Regions from separate parts of the Variovorax sp. AC194 genome, predicted to be linked through region 1. Evidence: riboswitches for the same ligand, from Rfam matches in the RefSeq annotation. Region 1 holds a riboswitch; the other holds the start of a gene.
What was found. A riboswitch is a leader RNA that binds a small molecule or an ion and turns the genes downstream of it on or off. The one in region 1 is predicted to bind cobalamin.
Positions count from the first base shown of each region.

Region 2: linked by a shared signal. The riboswitch ahead of ACZYRS_RS16000 (TonB-dependent receptor domain-containing protein) and the one ahead of ACZYRS_RS13530 (TonB-dependent receptor) in region 1 are both predicted to bind cobalamin.

Region 1 is NZ_OZ409823.1:2,818,047-2,828,031, forward strand. It holds gene ACZYRS_RS13495 (CinA family protein) at 1-128, opposite strand, end outside; gene ACZYRS_RS13500 (DJ-1/PfpI family protein) at 125-775, opposite strand; gene phbB (acetoacetyl-CoA reductase) at 970-1,707, shown strand; gene ACZYRS_RS13510 (dicarboxylate/amino acid:cation symporter) at 1,834-3,177, shown strand; gene ACZYRS_RS13515 (cation:proton antiporter domain-containing protein) at 3,403-5,112, shown strand; gene ACZYRS_RS13520 (hypothetical protein) at 5,136-5,540, opposite strand; gene ACZYRS_RS13525 (hypothetical protein) at 5,677-5,928, shown strand; cobalamin riboswitch at 6,016-6,287, shown strand; gene ACZYRS_RS13530 (TonB-dependent receptor) at 6,418-8,607, shown strand; gene ACZYRS_RS13535 (PepSY domain-containing protein) at 8,630-9,985, shown strand, end outside.
Region 2 is NZ_OZ409823.1:3,335,828-3,345,812, forward strand. It holds gene ACZYRS_RS15980 (hypothetical protein) at 1-99, opposite strand, end outside; gene ACZYRS_RS15985 (flavin monoamine oxidase family protein) at 215-1,813, shown strand; gene ACZYRS_RS15990 (c-type cytochrome) at 1,839-2,279, shown strand; gene ACZYRS_RS15995 (RidA family protein) at 2,342-2,875, shown strand; cobalamin riboswitch at 2,940-3,204, shown strand; gene ACZYRS_RS16000 (TonB-dependent receptor domain-containing protein) at 3,308-5,242, shown strand; gene ACZYRS_RS16005 (cobyrinate a,c-diamide synthase) at 5,227-6,648, shown strand; gene ACZYRS_RS16010 (bifunctional adenosylcobinamide kinase/adenosylcobinamide-phosphate guanylyltransferase) at 6,638-7,213, shown strand; gene ACZYRS_RS16015 (ABC transporter substrate-binding protein) at 7,213-8,082, shown strand; gene ACZYRS_RS16020 (FecCD family ABC transporter permease) at 8,109-9,119, shown strand; gene ACZYRS_RS16025 (ABC transporter ATP-binding protein) at 9,116-9,889, shown strand; gene cobO (cob(I)yrinic acid a,c-diamide adenosyltransferase) at 9,899-9,985, shown strand, end outside.

The DNA of each region.
Region 1 (9,985 bases):
GCCGAGACGAGCCCGCCCGCCGAAGACTCCGCGACCGCCACCGTCTGGCGCCGTTCGCGCAGCGTCGCGCCGACGCGGGCGGCGAGCACGGCGAGCGGCTCCAGTTCGGTCGAGGGTGCGGCGCTCACGGCGTCTTTCGCAGCGTGCCGCCCGGCTGGCGCACATACGCCGGCGCGCGCTCGTGGCTCGCCGTGCTGCCGTAGACCGTGTCCGCCGGGTAGTACTCGGCCTGCAGCTGCACCTTGGCCGCGGCTTCCTCGCCGGCGGTGTGGGCGATGAAGGCGAGCATCAGGTCGGTGCCGGCCGAGACGCCCGCCGAGGTCCACACGTCGCCATCCTGCACGAAGCGCTGCTCGACCACCTTCACGTCGCCGAGTGCGCGCAGGCGATCGAGCGAACCCCAGTGCGTGGTCGCGGTCTTGCCCGAGAGCAGGCCCGCCGCATGCAGCACGAAGGCGCCGGTGCATACCGAGAGCAACGCCTTGCAGCCCGGTGCCTGCGCGGCGAGGAACTGCACCATCGCGGGGTTGTCGACCTCGCGCCGCGTGCCCATGCCGCCGGGCACGAGCAGGTAGTCCAGCGGCGGACAGTCGGCGAACGACGCGTGCGGATTGATCGACAGGCCCTTGGCGCAGACCACCGGCTCGCGCTTCTCGGCAACGATGAGGCACTGCTGCGGGCCCGCCGCGAGCTTGCTCCACATGGTGAGCATTTCCCAGGGCCCGACGAAGTCGAGTTCCTCGACGTCGGGGAATACGATGATCCCGAAATTCATACTTTCGAACTCCTTGGCTGCCTGGCCGCTGCAAGAGCGTACAGACCTGAGCATATAGGTTGCACCCGCGCATCGCACCGTGACAGCTGGTTGCAAGCTTGGCTCAGTGTTTTCCTCAGAGGTCGGTGGCCTGAAAATGGCTAGAGTGAAGGCGGCCGTTCAGGCTTTTGCTAAGCACACATCAAGGAAATTTCATGAGCAAGAAAGTTGCATATGTCACCGGAGGCATGGGTGGCATCGGAACAGCCATCTGCCAACGTCTGCACAGGGACGGATTCACCGTGGTCGCCGGTTGCGGCCCTACGCGCGACCACGCCAAGTGGCTCGCCGAACAGAAAGCCGAAGGCTTCGAGTTCCACGCCTCCGTCGGCAATGTCGGCGACTGGCAATCCACCGTCGAGGCCTTCTCCGCCGCCAAGGCAGCGCATGGCGCCATCGACGTGCTGGTGAACAACGCGGGCATCACGCGCGACCGCATGTTCCTCAAGATGACGCCCGAGGACTGGAGCGCGGTCATCGAGACCAACCTGAACAGCATGTTCAACGTCACCAAGCAGGTGGTGGGCGACATGGTGGAAAAGGGCTGGGGCCGCATCATCAATATCAGCTCGGTGAACGGTGCCAAGGGCCAGGCGGGCCAGACCAACTATTCGGCCGCCAAGGCCGGCATGCACGGCTTCACGATGGCGCTGGCGCAGGAGCTGGCCAACAAGGGCGTGACGGTCAACACCGTGAGCCCGGGCTACATCGGCACCGACATGGTCAAGGCCATCCGCCAGGAAGTGCTCGACAAGATCGTGGCCACCATCCCGGTCAAGCGCCTGGGCGAGCCCAGCGAGATCGCCTCGATCATCTCGTGGCTCGCAACGGACGAAGGCGGCTACTCCACGGGGGCCGACTTCTCGGTCAACGGCGGCCTGCACATGCACTGAGCATGCTGACCGCGACCTGATCGAAAAACCCGCTTCGGCGGGTTTTTTCATTGGACAAATGTGGCTTCTACGAATGGAAAACACCTGATCCCGGCCTACAGTTCCCAACCCTTCCGGAGGCAAGTCATGGAACACACAACAAACACACCCGCCAAGAAGCTCCCGCTCTACCGCTCCCTCTACGTGCAGGTGATCACCGCGGTGATCATCGGCGTGCTGCTGGGCTACTTCTATCCCTCCACCGGCGAGGCGATGAAGCCCCTGGGCGACGGCTTCATCAAGCTCATCAAGATGATCATCGCGCCGATCATCTTCTGCACGGTGGTGGTGGGCATCGCCGGCATGGAAGACATGAAGAAGGTCGGCAAGACCGGGGGCCTGGCGCTCCTGTACTTCGAGGTCGTGAGCTCCATCGCACTGGTGGTGGGCCTCGTGCTGGTCAACGTGCTCAAGCCCGGCGTGGGCATGAACATCGACCCGACCACGCTGGACACCAAGGCCATCGCCGCCTACACCGGCCCGGGCAAGATGACCGGCACGGTCGACTTCATCCTCAACATCATCCCCAACACCCTCGTGGACGCCTTCGCCAAGGGCGAGATCCTGCAGGTGCTGCTGATCGCGGTGCTGTTCGGCTTTGCGCTGCACCGGTTCGGCGGCCGCGGCACGCTGGTGTTCGACGTGATCGAGAAGGGCTCGCACGTGCTCTTCGGCATCGTCAACTACATCATGAAGCTCGCGCCCATCGGCGCCTTCGGCGCGATGGCCTTCACCATCGGCAAGTACGGCGTGGGCAGCCTGTTCTCGCTGGGCAAGCTGATGGGCACGTTCTATCTCACGTGCCTCTTGTTCATCTTCGTGGTGCTCGGGCTCATTGCGCGCTTCCACGGGTTCAGCATCTGGAAATTCATCAAGTACATCAAGGAAGAACTCTTGATCGTGCTGGGCACGTCGTCCAGCGAATCGGTGCTGCCCCGCATGATGGAAAAGATGGAGAACCTGGGCGCGAACAAGACCTGCGTGGGCCTGGTGATCCCGACCGGCTACTCGTTCAACCTGGACGGCACCTCCATCTACCTCACGATGGCGGCGGTGTTCATCGCGCAGGCCACCAACACGCCGATGACGCTGGTGCAGGAGATCACGCTGCTCGCGGTGCTGCTGCTCACCTCCAAGGGCGCGGCGGGCGTCACGGGCAGCGGCTTCATCGTGCTGGCCGCCACGCTGTCGGCGGTGGGCCATGTGCCGGTGGCGGGCCTTGCGCTCATCCTGGGCATCGACCGCTTCATGTCGGAAGCGCGCGCGCTGACCAACCTGATCGGCAACGGCGTGGCGACCATCGTCGTGGCCAAGTGGACCAACGAGCTGGACACCGAGCGGCTGCAGGCGGGCCTGAACAACGAGAGCTGGGTCGAGTCCCAGGAGCCCGAAGTGCTCGAAGGCGGCCGCGACAGCAAGATGGTCGGCTGACCGACCACGGGCACCCCCACGGCGTGCCCGAGTGCGCAGGGCATCGGGTGTCCCCCGCAGCGAAATCAAGGAGGAGGGCGAAGCCCGGGGGACATTCGCGGAGGGGGACACCCGGTGGCCTGTGCACCCGCCCTGAATGCCCCTCCCTGAACACCCCTCCCGCAACGCCCTTCAAGAAGGCCGTGTGAAATAAAAGGGCACGCATCGTTCCTGCAAAATGCAGCGATGCCGCACAGCGTCTCCCTCATCAACACCATCGCCGCCGGCCTCGGCCTCGCGCTGGTGTTCGGTTTCCTGGCGGCCAAGCTGCGGTTGCCGGCCCTCGTGGGGTACCTTCTCGCGGGCGTGATCATCGGCCCCTTCACCCCCGGCTTCGTGGCCGATGCAAGCATTGCCGCGCAGCTCGCCGAAATCGGCGTCATGTTGCTGATGTTCGGCGTCGGCCTCCACTTTTCCCTCGACGACCTTTTGGCCGTGCGCAAGATCGCGCTGCCCGGCGCTCTGGCGCAGATCGCCGTGGCCACGCTGCTCGGCGGCGGCCTGGCGCTCTGGTGGGGCTGGAGCCCCGGCGCCGCGCTGGTGTTCGGCCTGGCGCTCTCGGTGGCCAGCACGGTCGTGCTGCTGCGCGCGCTCGAGAGCCTGGGCATCCTCGACTCGTTCACCGGCCGCATCGCCATCGGCTGGCTCGTCGTCGAAGATCTGGCCATGGTGCTCGTGCTGGTGCTCATGCCGCCGCTGGCCGGCGCGCTCGGCGGCACCCCCGACAACGGCGGCGGCCCCGCCGATCCGCTGTGGCAGACCCTGGGCCTCACGCTGCTGCAGGTCGGCGGCTTCGTCGCGCTGATGCTCGTGGTGGGCCGGCGCGTGTTCCCCTGGATCCTCTGGCAGGTCACGCGCACCGGTTCCCGCGAGCTCTTCACGCTGTGCGTGGTGGCCGCCGCCGTGAGCATCGCCTTCGCCTCGGCGGCGCTCTTCGGCGTGTCGTTCGCGCTCGGCGCCTTCTTTGCCGGCATGGTCATGCGCGAGTCGCAGTTCAGCCACCGCGCGGCGCAGGAATCGCTGCCGCTGCGCGATGCGTTCGCGGTGCTGTTCTTCGTGTCGGTGGGCATGCTGTTCGACCCCTCGGTGCTGATCGATCGCCCGCTGCAGGTGCTCGCGGTCGTGCTGGTGATCGTGCTGGGCAAGTCGCTCGCGGCCTGCGCGCTGGTGCTGGTGTTCCGCTACCCGCTGGCCACGGCGCTCACGGTGAGCGCGAGCCTCGCGCAGATCGGCGAGTTCTCGTTCATCCTCGCGGGCCTGGGCGTCTCGCTCGGTCTGCTGCCGGTCGAGGGGCAGAGCCTCGTGCTCGCGGGCGCGCTCATTTCCATTGCCACCAATCCGCTGTGGTTCAGCCTCATCGCGCCGCTGCAGAAATGGCTGCATGCCCATTCCTCGTTCGCGCGCGGGCTCGAATCGCGCACCGATCCGCTGGCCGAATTGCCGATGAGCACCGAGGCGCGCTACCTCTCGCGCCAGGTGGTGCTGGTCGGCTACGGGCGCGTGGGGCGCCGCATCGCGGCCGAGCTCGAAGCGAACGACATTCCCTACGTGGTGGCCGAGCAGAACCGCGAGCTGGTCGAGAAGTTGCGCGAGGCCGGCGTCGCCGCCGTCTGGGGCGATGCGGCGGACCCGGCGGTGCTGATCCAGGCGCACATCGCGCGCGCCCGCGTGCTGGTGGTGGCCACGCCCGATACCCTGAACGTGCGCCAGATGATCGAGACCGCGCGCACGCTCAACCCGTCGATCCAGACCGTGATCCGCAGCCACAACGAGCAGGAAGCCAAGCTGCTCACCCAGGAAGCGTCGGTCACCGTGTTCCTCGGCGAGCACGAACTCGCCCAGGCCATGGCGCGCGACGTGGTGCAGCGCGCGGTGTCGATGGCCGTGCCGGCTTGAGCGCCGAAGGATCCGCTACCCGTTCAGAGGTCTTCGATGACCAGCGTGCGGTAGCGCTGCGCGATGGAGTAAGGGACGGTACGAACCAGTTCCATCAGGCGGTTGGCCGCCTCTTCGTTCTGGGTCTTGATCAGGAGGCCCGTGTGGCCTTCGCGCGCGAGCTTGGTGTAGGCGCGCACCGTGGCGCCCTCGGTGCCCGCGGAGGGCAGGGGGTTGTCGGCGTCGCTCACGGTGGGCGAGATTTCCGCCAGCACCGTGGCCGCAGGAAGAAGGTAGACCTCGTCGCCGCTCACGCCGCTTTCGATCAACCGGTGGCCGATGCGGTCGGCGTCCTCCGCGCTCGGGAACATCACCATCGAATAGCCGGTCGGATAGAACGCGCCGCCGATGCTCGCCCGCATGTTGGATTCAAGGGTGAAGTGCTTCATGTTGCCTCCTGGTTTTGATGAAGGTGCCTGAAACAACCTTAGTTCCCACCCCGCGCAAGCTCTGTAGGAGAAGCCCGGAAGCTCCGGAAGCTGTCAACCGCGCTGTTGTCCCAGTCATTGACAGAAATACGCTGCCATGAAACGCATCCCCATGCCCCTTCCCCGCAACATCGCGCTGACCGTCCACGAGTTGGAGGTCGGCGAGTTCTATTGGGTGCTGATGGAAGAAACCGTGGACGGCACCGGCGCAGATGCGACCGGCGACCAGCGCCACGTCTACGTGCCGCTGGAGGCGGCCCATGACCCCTACGCCAGCTACTCGAACGCACTGGTGGCCGGCGTCGCGGTGATGCGGCGGCTGTTCGGCACCGAAGGCAAACCCGCCTGAGACGCATCGAGCGGCGGTCGCGGTCCTCGCGCCGAGGCCGCTCCCTATAATTCCGCCGGTCGGGTTGTAAGCTTTTCTTAGCAAGACCACCCACACGGTTCGAAGGTGCCCCGCATGCCATTCAGTGGCCTGGGGGTTAAACGGGAAGCAGGTGCGCTGCGTCTTCACGGACGCATCCATTCCTGCGCTGCCCCCGCAACGGTCAGCGGATCTGGAAAACCTCGCGTCGATGCCCCCTGCGGCATCGGCAGCCACTGCGCTTCGGCGTGGGAAGGCGAGGGTTTCGGCTCCGATGCGCACGCACAGTGCCATCGAAGCGCTCCGCAAGCCCGGATACCGGCCTTCGCAACCGCCATCGGACGCTGCGGGAGTGCGGGTCCGGGCATGCCGCTTCGCCCCTCGCGCGACCGGCCCGCCCGCTAGCCGCCTCCCTCGACGTCCTCATTCGGTCAGGAGCCTGCGGGGACGCAGGTCGCGAGGAGAAGTCACATGGGTCAAGCATCGCCGGCGCGCGATCGCACGGACGCGCCGCTGCAATGGGCACGCCTTTCGGGTCTTTCATTGGGGTTGAGCCTGGCTTTCGCGCCAGGCGGCGCCCTGGCGCAATCGGGTGAGGCAGCGGGCGACAGCCGCAGCAACAGCGGTCTCGCGCCGGTGCAGGTCGAGGCCAGCCGCCGCTCGCCGCTGGCCATCGACGAGCCCTCGCACACCGGCAGCCGCCTGGGCCTCACACCGTTGGAAACCCCCGCGAGCATCGAGGTGCTGACCGGCGACACCATCCGCGCGCGCGGCGACGTCTCGGTGATCGATGCCGTCACCCGCGCCACCGGCATCACCGGCTCGCCCGGCCCCGGCAACGGCGGCACGGCGCTGGCGGCACGCGGCTTCAGCGGCCACGGCTCGGTGATGCAGCTGTTCGACGGCACGCGCCTCTACGCGGGCGCGGGCACCGTCACCTTCCCGTTCGACACCTGGTCGGTCGACCGCATCGAGGTGCTGCGCGGCGCCGCCTCGGTGATGTTCGGCGAGGGCGCCATCGGCGGCGCGATCAACGTGGTGCCCAAGAAGCCCACGCGCGGCCCGATCCAGAACGAGGCGCTCGTCACCGCCGGCTCCGACGCCACGCGCCAGGTCGCCTTCGGCAGCGGCGGCGCCATCAACGACATGCTCTCCTACCGCTTCGACATCAGCCACCGCAAGACCGACGGCTTCATGGTGCGCGGCGATGCCGAGAGCCTGGCCGTGGGCGGCGCGGTGCGGCTGGATGTGTCGCCGCAGCTGCAGTTCACGCTCTCGCACGACGAGGGCCGCCAGTCGCCGCAGCGCTACTACGGCGTGCCGCTCATCAACGGCCGCGTGAGCAGCCTCAGCCGCGAGCAGAACTACAACCCCGACGACGCCGAGATCAAGTACCGCGACCGCTGGACCCGCTTCGATGCGCAGTGGATGCCCAGCGACGCCGTCACCGTGCGCAATCAGCTCTACCGCCTGGACAGCAAGCGCCACTGGCGCAACAGCGAGACCTACACCTACAACGCCACCACGCGCCGCGTGACGCGCGGCGATTACCTGGAAATCGGCCACGACCAGGAGCAGACCGGCAACCGCACCGACGCCACCTTCAGGCATTCGCTCTTCGGCATGAAGAACCAGGTGCTGGTGGGCTTCGACGCCAACCGCATCGACTTCCTGCACACCAACGACTCGCCCTACGGCGGCCGCTCGGTGGTGGACCCCTTCGTCTTCAACCCCGGCGTCTACACCTCGCCGGTGGCCTACACGCCGCGCTACAAGACCAGGACCAGCACCTACGCCTTCTTCGCCGAAGACAAGCTGGCCTTCAACGAGCAATGGTCCGTGGTCGGGAGCCTGCGCTGGGACCACGCGAAGATCGCGCGCACCGACCTGCAGAGCGCGGCCAACAACTTCCAGAAGACCTTCGTCTACGGCACGGGGCGCCTGGGCGTGGTGTACGCGCCCGATGCGTCGCAGTCGTTCTACGCGCAGGTGGCGCGCGCGGCCGACCCGCTGGGCTCGCTGGTCACCACCTCGGCCTCGCAGGCCACCTTTGACCTCAGCACCGGCAAGCAGGTCGAGGTCGGCTACAAGCGCCAGCTGGCCGATGGCCGCGGCGCCTGGACCGTGGCCGCCTACCGCATCGAGAAGAAAAAGCTGCTCTCGCGCGACGCCAACGACCCGACCGTCACGCAGCAGATCGGCCAGCAGTCCTCCGAAGGCATCGAGGCCACGCTCGACCTGGCGCTCACCTCCACGCTCCGGCTCGAGGCCAACGTGGCCAAGCTGCGCGCGCGCTACGACGACTTCAACGAGGCCTCGGGCCGCACGCTCATCTCGCGCGCCGGCAACACGCCGGCCGGCGTGCCCGAGGAGGCCGCCAACCTCTGGCTCAACTGGCGCTTCATGCCGCAGTGGGAGGCCGAGTTCGGCGTGCGCTACGTCGGCCCGCGCCAGGTCGATGCGGCCAACTCGCGCAAGATCGGCTCCTACACCGTGGCCGACGCAGGCGTGAGCTGGCAGGCGAGCCCGTCGCTCAAGCTCGCGTTCCGGGCCTACAACCTGGCCAACCGCACCTACCCGGTGTCGTTCTCGAACAGCGGCAACCAGTGGCTGCTGGGCCGGCCGCGATCGTTCGAGCTGTCGGCGCTGGTGAACTTCTGATGAACTTTCGATCGGTCCGCGCATGACCTCCGCATGGCGCCGCGCCTGGCCCCGCATCCGCCACTGGCTCTACTGGACGCACCGGTGGCTGGGCATCGGCGGGTGCCTCCTGTTCGTCATGTGGTTCGTCTCGGGCGTGGTGATGATGTACGTGGGGTATCCCAACCTCACGGACGAGGAGCGCCTGGCCGGCCTTCGCCCGGTGCGCTTCGAGGAGGCGGTGGTCGCACCATCCGCCGCGCTCGGTGCGTTGCCCGAGGCGCTGCGCGCGCAGCCGCCGCGGCGCATGGCGCTGGAGACGCAGGGCGGCGCCGATCCGCAGCCCGTGTGGCGCATCGTCGATGCGCGCGGCGGGCGGCATGCGGTGTCCGCGCGCGACGGCCGCGTGCTTGGGCCGGTCGATGCCGCGCGGGCCGAGGCCATCGCCCGCGACTTCTCGGGCCAGCCCGGCGCGCGCTGGGCCGAGACGCTGGAGCGCGACCAGTGGACCGTGCCGCAGGGCCTCGACCCGCTGCGCCCGCTGCACCGCGTCGAGGTCGGCGACGCGGCCGGCACCGAGCTCTACGTGTCCTCGCGCACCGGCGAAGTGGCGCGCGACACCCACCGTGCCGAGCGCTTGTGGAACTGGCTGGGCTCCGTGCCGCACTGGATCTACTTCACGCCGCTGCGCGCCGACCCGCCGCTGTGGCACGACGTGGTGGTGTGGCTCTCGGCCGCCTGCATCGTCTCGGCGGTGACGGGCATCGTCATCGGCATCCTGCGCATCCGGCTGCGACGGCGGTTTCGCAACGGTGCGGTCACGCCGTACACGGGGTGGATGGCCTGGCACCACATCGCGGGCCTCATCGGCGGCTTCTTCGTGCTGACCTGGATCGTGAGCGGATGGCTCTCGATGAACCCCAACAAATGGTTCGAGCGCAACCGCGGCGACGCGACCGCGATGGCCAGCTACACGGGCGCCGGGTCGTCGCCTTTCCCCTGGCCGCCGATGCAACTGCCGGCAGGCGAGGGCGCCGCCGCGCCGCGCGAAGCACTGCCGATGTGGTTCGACGGCCGCCCGCTGCTGCAATTGCGCGATGCAGAGGCCCGCGTGCGCGTGGTCGACGCCGCCACGGGCGCTCCCGCATCCATCGCCCGCGACGACATCGTGCGCGCCGCCGCGCGCCTTCGCCCCGGGGCCGGCGTGACGCAGGCCACGCTGCAGACGCGCGAAGACTTCCACTGGTACGGCCACCACCGCGAGCGCACCGTGCCCATCTGGCGCCTCGAATTCGACGACGCCGCGCGCAGCTGGATCTACATCGACCCGTCCAGCGGCCAGGTCGCCGGCAGCAACGACAGCAATTCGCGCCTGCGCCGCTGGCTCTTCAACGCCGCG
Region 2 (9,985 bases), 520 kb from region 1:
TTCCTGGAGCAGCGCATTGGTGCGCTGTACCTCTTCGTGACGCACGAGCAAGCGTTCCACACGCTCGGCGATCTGATCGATGGGGCTGGAGGCGGGCATGGTTGGCGATTGTAGTTTCCCGGGGAATGGGGCCCGCCGGCAGGGCGCGCGGTGCCTCGACTGGCATGGATTCTGCTGCCTTCGCAGTGGCGTTTCAAACATTTATAGCCACTCCATGACCACGAAGAACAACACTCTATTCAGCCGGCGCGACCTGCTCGCGCTCATCGGCAAGACCGCGGGCGGCGGCGCGATGTACCAGGCGATGACTTCCCTGGGTTTCGCTGCCGAGTCCAACTACGGCGGTCCTCCGAAACTCGATGGTGCAAGAAAGGGTGCGTCGGTGCTGGTTCTTGGTGCGGGCCTGGCCGGCATGGCCGCCGCGCTCGAGCTGCGCAACGCGGGTTACTCGGTGAAGGTGCTCGAGTTCAGCAACCGCGCGGGCGGCCGCTGCTGGACGCTGCGCGGCGGCGACACCTTCACCGAGCTCGGCGGTGCCGCGCAGCAGTGCGGCTTTGCCAAGGGCGAGTACTTCAACCCCGGTCCGTGGCGCATACCTTTTCATCACCACGCGGTGCTCGGCTACTGCAAGCGCCTGGGCGTTGCGCTGGAGCCCTTCATTCAGGTGAACTACAACGCGCTCGTGCATTCGAGCAAGGCCTATGGCGGCAAGCCGCAGCGCTATCGCCATGTGCAGGCCGACTACCAGGGCTACGTGGCGGAGCTGCTCGGCAAGGCGACGCAGCAGGGCAACCTCGATGCGGCGCTGACGAAGGAGGACAAGGAAAAACTCCTCGAAGGCCTGCGCCGCTGGGGCGCGCTCGACACGCAATTCCGCTACCGCGAAGGCACTGTCAGCAGCGACCGCCGCGGCTATGAAGTCGATGCGGGCGGCGGCCTCATGCCGCTGGCCAAGCCGTCGAAGCCGCTCGACATGAGCGAGTTGCTGCAATCAAACCTTTGGCGTTACATCGCGAGCGGACAAGACTATGAATTCCAGAGCGCGATCTTTCAGCCCGTGGGCGGCATGGACATGATCGCCAAGGCCTTCCAGAAAGAAGTCGGCAGCCTCATCCGCTACGGCGCGAAGGTCACCAAGATCGAGCAGAACGACCGCGGCGTCACCGTCACCTACACCGACGAGGCCAAGGGCGGCGCGGTCGCGCAGGCCAAGGCCGACTGGTGCCTGTGCACCATTCCGCTGTCGGTGTTGAGCCAGATCGACGTCCAGGTCAGCGCGCCGATGCAGGAGGCCATCAACGCCGTGCCCTATGGCGCGTCGGTGAAAGTCGGCCTGCAGTTCAAGCGCCGCTTCTGGGAAGAAGACGAGCACATCTACGGCGGCATCAGCTACACCGATCTGCCGATCTCGCGCATCTCGTACCCCTCGACGCGCTACGGTGACAAGGGCAAGGCGGTGGTGCTCGGGGCCTATGTGTTCGACGGCCCGAACTCCTACGAATTCACCGCGATGGCGCCCGAGGAGCGCGTGCGCCGCGCGGTCGAGTTCGGCACGCAGCTGCATCCGCAGTACGCGCGCGAATTCGACAACGGCATCTCCGTCGGCTGGCACCGCGTGCCGGGCTCGCATGGCTGCTACGGCATGTGGACCGACGAGACGCGCCAGAAGCACTACAAGAACCTGTGCCAGGTCGACGGGCGCATCGCGCTCGCGGGCGAACACGCTTCCTACATTCCGGCCTGGCAGGAGGGCGCGCTGCTCTCGTCGCTCGATGCGATCCAGCGGCTGCACGCCCGCGCCGTCGCTGCATGAACGCAGCGTGAAGGACACACCCACCATGAACAACAACAACCTCACGACTTTCAAGCGCGCGCTGCTCGGCCTTTCGTTCGGCGCCATCGCAGCGATGAGCGGCCAGGTCTTCGCGCAATCGCAATCGCCGTCGCAGTCGTCCGAACCCGCGTTCTCCGTCGGCCCCCGGTTCCAGGAGAGCTCGGGCGAATCGATCTACCGCGCCACCTGCCAGGCCTGCCACATGGCGCAAGGGCAGGGCGCGAAGGGCGCGGGCGCCTACCCGCCGCTCGCATCGAACCCGCGCCTGGCCAGCGCGGAGTACCCGCTCTACGTCGTCATCAACGGCCAGAAGGGCATGCCCGCCTTCGGCAAGATGCTCAGCGACGAGCAGATCGCCTCGGTGGTCGGCTATGCGCGCACCCATTTCGGCAACCAGTACGCCGATGCCATTCCCGCGGAGAGCGTCAAGAAGCTGCGGCCTTGACCGCGTTGCGGCATTCACCGGATCCCTCCTTCATCCACCACCCCAGCAGAGAGACAACACGCATGACCATGACCCTGTTCACCAAGACCCAGCCACTGGCGCTCGCCGCCGCCCTGTTCGCAGCCGGCGCCGGCGCGGCGCACGCGGCCGACGAAGTCATTCGCCACCGCATTCCGAACTCCACCTTTCCGATTTCGGCCGCGGTCGAGGTGCCGTCGTCGCTCACCAACGTGTACCTCTCGGGCCAGGTGCCGCCGCTGCAGGACGCGGCCGCGCCCAAGAACAGTGCCGCGGCCTATGGCGGCGACACCAGGGGCCAGACCGTCGGCGTGCTCAAGGCCATCGAGAAGAGCCTCACGGGCCTGGGCCTCACGATGGGCGACGTCGTGAAGATGCAGGTGTTCCTGGTCGGCGATCCGGCCAAGGACAACAAGATGGACTTCGCCGGCTTCATGGAGGGCTACACCCAGTTCTTCGGCACCACCGCGCAACCGAAGCTGCCGGTGCGCTCGGCCATGCAGGTGGCGGCACTGGCCAACCCGGCGTACCTGGTGGAGATCGAGGTGATGGCGGTCCGCCCGGCCCCATCGAAGTAGCCTCACCAGCGGCCCGATGGGCGCGGCAGCCAAAACTTTCGACTTAGCGCCGCTGCCGAAGGGCCTAAAATCCCGCCCGTTGGTGCTCGCGCCGTGGTTCGCACGGCGCAGTTCAACGGGAAGCAGGAGTGAACGCCCCCGAGGGTCCGCAAGCCGGACATCGGAACAAGGCCGAAGCCGCCTGCGCTGCCCCCGCAACGGTCAAGCAGACGACGCCGCAAGGCGCCACCCCTTTCCATCCAGCCACTGGGCGCCCTGAAACAGGTGCCTGGGAAGGCGGCAGGGGCCGTTCTGCCAGCCCGGATACCGGCCAACAAGGCGGCTGCCGCATGCAATGAACCGATGAAACGGTTCGTGCCTGGGGCGGTCATTGCGCCCCGAGGCGCCGGCGGGGAGGCCGGCCAGGGGCATTGACGTTCGTTCGGCTGATCCATGACTTCCTGCGTTTCTCTTTCCCGCGGCCGCGCTCCTGCGCGCCGCTCTCTCGCCTGCCTGCCGCTCGCGCTGGCCTCGGCCTTCGGCGGCCTCGCGCTGATCCCGCTGTCCGTGCTCGCGCAGGAAGCAACACCCGCGCTGCCCCAGACGGTGGTCACCGCCAACCGCACGCCGCAGCCGTTGTCGGACCTGGTGGGCGACGTGTCCATCATCGACCGCGAGACCATCGAGCGCAGCGGCGCGACCGGCGTGGCCGATGTGCTGGCGCGCCAGCCGGGCATCGAGATCACGCGCAACGGCAGCGTGGGCAACACCACCAGCCTCTTCATCCGCGGCGCGGAAACGCGCTTCACCGCCGTCTATTTGGATGGCGTGCGCATCGACTCGCAAACCACCGGCGGCGCCGGCTGGGAAAGCATTCCGCTCTCGCAGATCGACCGCATCGAAGTGCTGCGCGGCCCGGCCGCCGCGGTGTATGGCTCGGACGCCATCGGCGGCGTGATCCAGCTCTTCACCAAGCGCGGCGAGGAGGGCGTCTCGCCCTACGCGGGCATCGGCTTCGGCAGCCACGGCCTGCGCAAGATCGAGGGCGGCGTGAGCGGCAAGTCGGGCCTGTTCGACTACTCGTTCGGCGTCGCGCACGAAGAGAGCAAGGGCTTCAACGTGCAGCCCGCCGACAAGCGCACGCCTTCGAAGGACGGCTTCACCAGCCCCGACCGCGACGGCTACCGCAGCACGTCGGGCAACCTGAAGCTGGGTTTCCAGATCACGCCCGACCAGCGCATCGACGCCACCTTGCTCCAGAGCAACATCGAAGCCGGCTACGACCCCTCGGTGAGCTTCCGGACCAAGCCGCCGATCCTCTTCAAGAACGACGTCTCGACCAACACGCTGCGCACCGCGGGCCTGACCTGGTCGGCCAAGTGGAACGACATCTACAGCACCCGCGTGCAGGTGACCGACTCGCAGTCGGTCTACAAGACGCAGCCTTCGTTCTATCGCACCGAAACCAACCTGCGCGGCTACCTGTTCCAGAACGAATTGCGCTTCGGCCCGCACCTGGTGACCGCCACGCTGGAGCGCCGCGAAGACGCGCTGGAAAACGCGCCCACCACCTCGGCCAAGCTCCTGTCGCAAGACCGCTCGCAGAACGCCCTGTCGCTCGGCTACGGCTTCGTGCAGGGCCCGCATTCGCTGCAGCTGCACGTGCGCCGCGACAAGGACAGCGAGTTCGGCGGCAAGACCACCGGCAGTGCCGCCTACGGCTTCGCCATCCTGCCGTCGCTGCGCTTCACCGCGTCGGCCGGCACGGCCTTCCGCGTGCCGACGCTCTACCAGCGCTTCAGCGAATACGGCATCGCGACGCTCAGGCCCGAGGACAGCCGCAACGTCGAGCTGGGCCTGAACTACGCCAAGGACGGCACCACCGCCGGCATCGTGGTGTACCGCAACCGCGTGCGCGACCTGATCAACTTCGTCGGTACCGCCAAGGGCTGCGCCTCGGCGTTCGGCTGCTACACCAACGTGAACCGCGCCACGCTGCAGGGCGCGACGCTCTCGGCCAGCCAGCGCCTGGGCGACGTCACGTTGCGCGCCTCGTTCGACGTGCAGGACCCCAAGGACGCCGACACCGGCAACCTGCTCGCGCGCCGCGCCAAGCGCCACGGCACGCTGGGCGCCGACTGGCGCGTGGCCGGCTGGACGCTGGGCGCCGAGGTGCAGGCCTCCAGCCAGCGCTTCGACGACACGGCCAACACCGTCAAGCTGGGCGGCTACACGCTGCTGAACCTGTCGGCCAGCACGCAGATCACGCGCGACCTGAACCTCATCGCCCGCATCGACAATGTGGGCGACAAGGACTACCAGTTCGCACGGCTCTACGCCAACGGGGGCCGCAGCGCCTACCTCGGCCTCAAGTGGACACCGCAGTAAACGACCGCTCGCCACGACACGCCGCAGCCACCTGCGCTGCGGTGCTGATCGCCGCGCCTGCCTCGGGGCAAGGCAAGACGACGGTGGCCGCCGCGCTCGCGCGGCTGCATGCGCGCCAGGGCCGGCGGGTGCGCGCCTTCAAGTGCGGGCCGGACTTTCTCGACCCGCACTGGCTGGCGCTCGCCACCGGCGCGCCGGTGCATTCGCTGGACCTGTGGATGACGGGCGAGGCCGATTGCCGCGCGCGCCTGCATGCCGCGGCGGCCGAAGCCGATCTCGTGATCGTCGAAGGCGTGATGGGCTTGTTCGACGGCACGCCGAGCGCGGCCGATCTCGCGGAGCGCTTCGGCTTGCCGGTGCTCGCGGTGATCGACGCGCATGCGATGGCCGGCACCTTCGGGGCGCTGGCCTATGGATTGCAGAACTTCAGGCCCGGCCTGCCGTGGGCCGGCGTGCTGGCCAATCGCGTGGCGAGCGAGCGGCACGCGGGCATGCTGAAGGACGCGCTGCGGGAGCCTTCGCAATGGATGGGCGCCTTGCCGCGCGACGCGCGGTTCGCGTTGCCCGAGCGCCATCTGGGCCTTGTGGGCGCGGGCGAAATCGACGACGCGATGGCGCGGCTCGATGCGGCGGCCGATGTGCTGGCCGAAACGCCGCTGGGCCAGTTGCCAGTCTCGCAACTGCCGCAGGTGCGCTTCGATGCCGCATCGACGCAAGACACAGCCGCTACGCAATTGCTGAAGGGCCGCGCGATCGCCATCGCGCGCGACGCGGCGTTCTCCTTCATCTATCCCGCCAACCTCGATGTGCTCTCGGCACTCGGTGCGCGGCTCACTTTTTTCTCGCCGCTCGCGGGCGATGCCTTGCCGGTGTGCGATGCAGTCTGGCTGCCAGGCGGCTATCCCGAACTGCATGCCGAAGCCCTGTCGGCGAACGAGTCGATGCGTGCCTCGCTGGCCGCGCATGCCGAAGCAGGCAAGCCCATCTGGGCCGAGTGCGGCGGCATGATGGCGCTGTTCGATGAACTGGCCACGCACGCCGATGCAGAGCCGCAGCACGTCCACCGCCTCTGGGGCCTGCTCCCCGGCCGCGTGACGATGCAGAAGCGCCTCGCCGGCCTCGGACCGCAACAGCTTGAACTTGGAAGCCACACCCTGCGCGGCCACACGTTCCACTATTCGCGCTGCGAAACGCCGCTCGTGCCTTCCGCCCACACCGCGCGGCCCGGCGCCACGCAGCCCGTCGGCGCGCGCGGCGGCGAGGCCTTCTATGTGCATGGCCCGGTGCGGGCCAGCTATTTCCACGCATGGTTCGCCTCCAGCCCCGAGGCCACGGCGCGGCTCTTCGGCGCCATGCCGATCGCGCTGGACAACGACGCAGCAAAGGAAGAGATCGATGAGCGTTGAGCACGAATTCATCCTCGGTGGCCAGAAGAGCGGCAAGTCGCGCCGCGCCGAGCAGCGCGCCATCGACTGGCTCGCCGCTGCGCCCGGCAGCCACCGTGCCGTGCTGATCGCCACCGCCCAGGCTTACGACGACGAAATGCTCGAGCGCATCGTGCGCCACCAGGCCGACCGCGCCGAGCGCGTGCCCGGCATGCGCACCATCGAGGAGCCGGTCGAGCTCGCGCGCGCCATCGTCACGCAGAGCGCACCCGAGACGCTGGTGGTGGTCGACTGCCTCACGCTCTGGCTCACCAACTTGCTGATGCCGATGCGCTGCGAAGCCGCGCGGCCGGTGACGCGCACGCCCGCGGCGCATGCCACCATGCTGCAGATCGCACTGCGCGAGGCGCGCGGGCCGGTGGTGCTGGTGGGTAATGAAATCGGCCTGGGCGTGATTCCGCTCGGCCGCGAGACGCGTGCGTTCGTCGATGCGCTCGGGCGCCTGAACCAGGACGTGGCCGCCGCCTGCAGCCGCGTGACGCTCATGGCGGCCGGCCTGCCGCTGAGCCTGAAGGCGCCCGCCTGATGAAGCTGCGCCTGCTTTCATCGCTCGCCGTCGCCATCGGCCTGTCGCTCTGCGCACTCGCGGCGCACGCCTTCGATGTGGTCGACGAACGCGGCACCACCGTGAGCCTGCCGCAGCCGCCGCAGCGCATCGTCTCGCTGTTGCCGTCGCTCACCGAATCCGTCTGCGCGCTGGGCGCCTGCGAGCGGCTGGTGGGCGTGGACAACTATTCCAACTCGCCGGCCGCGGTGCGCGCGTTGCCGCAGATGGGCGGCGGCATCGAGCCCAACGTGGAAGCCATCGTCGCGCTCCGGCCCGATGCGGTGCTGCTGGCCAAGTCGTCGCGCGTCACGCAGCGGCTCGAGGCGCTGGGCCTGAAGGTGCTGGTGCTCGAACCCAAGAGCCATGCCGACGTGCAGCGCGTGCTCGACAAGCTCGACCAGGTGCTGGGCACGCATGAGGCGCCGCGCGTGTGGCGCGTGATCGATGCGAGCGTCTCGGCCGCGGCGCAGTCGGTGCCCGCGGGCGCGCGCGGCAAGCGCGTGTACTTCGAGGTCAACAGCACGCCGTATGCGGCGGGCGAGTCGTCGTTCATCGGCGAGACGCTCACGCGGCTGGGCATGAAGAACATCGTGCCCGCGAAGCTCGGGCCGTTTCCCAAGCTCAACCCCGAGTACGTGGTGCGCGCCAATCCCGACCTCATCATGGTCAGCGTGCGCAGCGCGCAGGGGCTGGAGCAGCGGCCCGGCTGGGGCGGCATCCGCGCGGTGCGGGAAGGGCGCATCTGCCGCTTCGACGCGCTGCAATCCGATGTGCTCGTGCGGCCCGGTCCGCGCATGGACGAGGCCGCGCGCCTGATGGCGCAGTGCCTGGTGGACAAGGGCCAGTGAACGCCGCGCACATCCATACCGCGCACATGCACACCGCGCACCTGCGCCGCGTCGTGGTGTTCGGCACGGCACTGCTGGTGCTGGGCGTCGCGCTGCTGCTGTTCGGCCTGGGCATCGGCAGCACCGGCTTCGAGAGCCTGCTGGCCGCGCGGCACGACCCGGTGGCGCTGCAGATCGTGTGGGACATCCGCCTGCCGCGCACGCTCGGCGCGTGGCTCGCGGGCGCGCTGCTCGGCCTGGCGGGCGCGGTGGCGCAGGGGCTGTTTCGCAATCCGCTGGCCGACCCTTATCTGCTGGGCAGCGCCTCGGGCGCCTCGCTGGGCGTGGCCGTGGCGCTGATGCTGTTCGGGGGCTCCGCTGCGAGCACGCAATGGGTGATGCGCCTCGGGCTCACGGGCGCGGCCTTCGTCGGCGCGGTGCTCGCGGTGCTGCTCACGCTCACGCTCGCGCGCGGCGTGCAGCAGACGCTGCGGCTCCTGCTCGCGGGCGTGATCGTCGGCGTGGTGCTCGGCGCCGCGAAGGACCTGATCACTATCGCCTCGGCCGACATCCTGCAGGCCATCCAGGGCTTCATTCTCGGCAGCACCGGCCTCGTCGGCTGGAGCGCCTGCGCGGTGATGGGCGCGGTCTGCGCGGTGTGCCTGCTGGCGGCTTGGGCGCTCGCGCCGGTGCTCGACGGGTTGGCGCTCGGCGAGGCGACCGCACGCAGCCTCGGCCTGCCGCTGGGCGCGATGCGTGCCGCGCTGGTCGTGGTGCTCGCGCTGGCCACCGGCGCGGCCGTCGCGCAGACCGGCCTGATCGCCTTCGTCGGCCTTGCGGCGCCGCACCTCGTGCGCTCGGTGGTCAAGACCACGCATGCGCGGCTGATCGTGCTCGCGGCCTTGATGGGCGGCCTGCTGCTGATGGCGGCCGACTTGCTGGCGCGCTGGCTCATCGCACCGCAGGAGCTGCCGGTGGGCGTGCTGACTGCGGTACTCGGCGGCAGCTATCTGCTGTGGCTCATGCATCGCCGCAGCGCGCGTGGAGGTTTGTCGTGAGCCGCCCCGCCATCGAAGCGCGCCGCATCAGCGCCACGCTCGGCACGACCGAAGTGCTGCACGGCATCGATCTCGAACTTTCGTCCGCGCGCTGGACCAGCATCGTCGGCCCGAACGGCGCGGGCAAGTCCACGCTGCTCAAGGCGCTCGCCGGCCTGCTCGCGCACCGCGGCGAAGTGCGGCTCTTCGGCGAGGCGGAGGGCAAGATCCCGGCCCGCATCCGCGCGCAGCGCCTGTCCTGGCTCGGCCAGAGCGGCACGGGCGAGGCGAGCGCCGACGACCTGATGGTCTACGACGTCGCGATGCTCGGCCGCTTGCCGCACCAGCGCTGGCTCGCCGCGCCGAGCGCCGCCGACCGCGAGGCGGTGGAGCAGGCCCTGCGCAGCACGCAGGCCTGGGACTGGCGCGACCGCCCGCTCGGCCAGCTCTCGGGCGGCGAGCGCCAGCGCGTACTGCTGGCCCGCGCGCTCGCGGTCCAGGCCCAGGTGCTGCTGATGGACGAGCCGCTCGCCAACCTCGACCCGCCGCACCAGGCCGACTGGATGCAGACCGCCCGCACGCTCGTGGCCGAGGGCCGCACCGTGGTCAGCGTGCTGCACGAACTGCCCATGGCACTGGCCGCCGACGAAATGGTCGTGATGGACAAGGGCCGCGTGGTGCACCACGGCGGCTGCGACGACCCGGCCACCCACACCGCGCTCGAACAGGTGTTCGACCACCGCATCCGCGTGCACCGCGTGGCGGACCAGTGGATCGCGCTGCCGAAATAAGGAACACACATGCAGATCGAAACTCCCCCCAGCGAAAAGCCCTACGAAAAGCCCGAGGGCGAACGCCGCGGCATCGTCATCGTCAACACCGGCGAC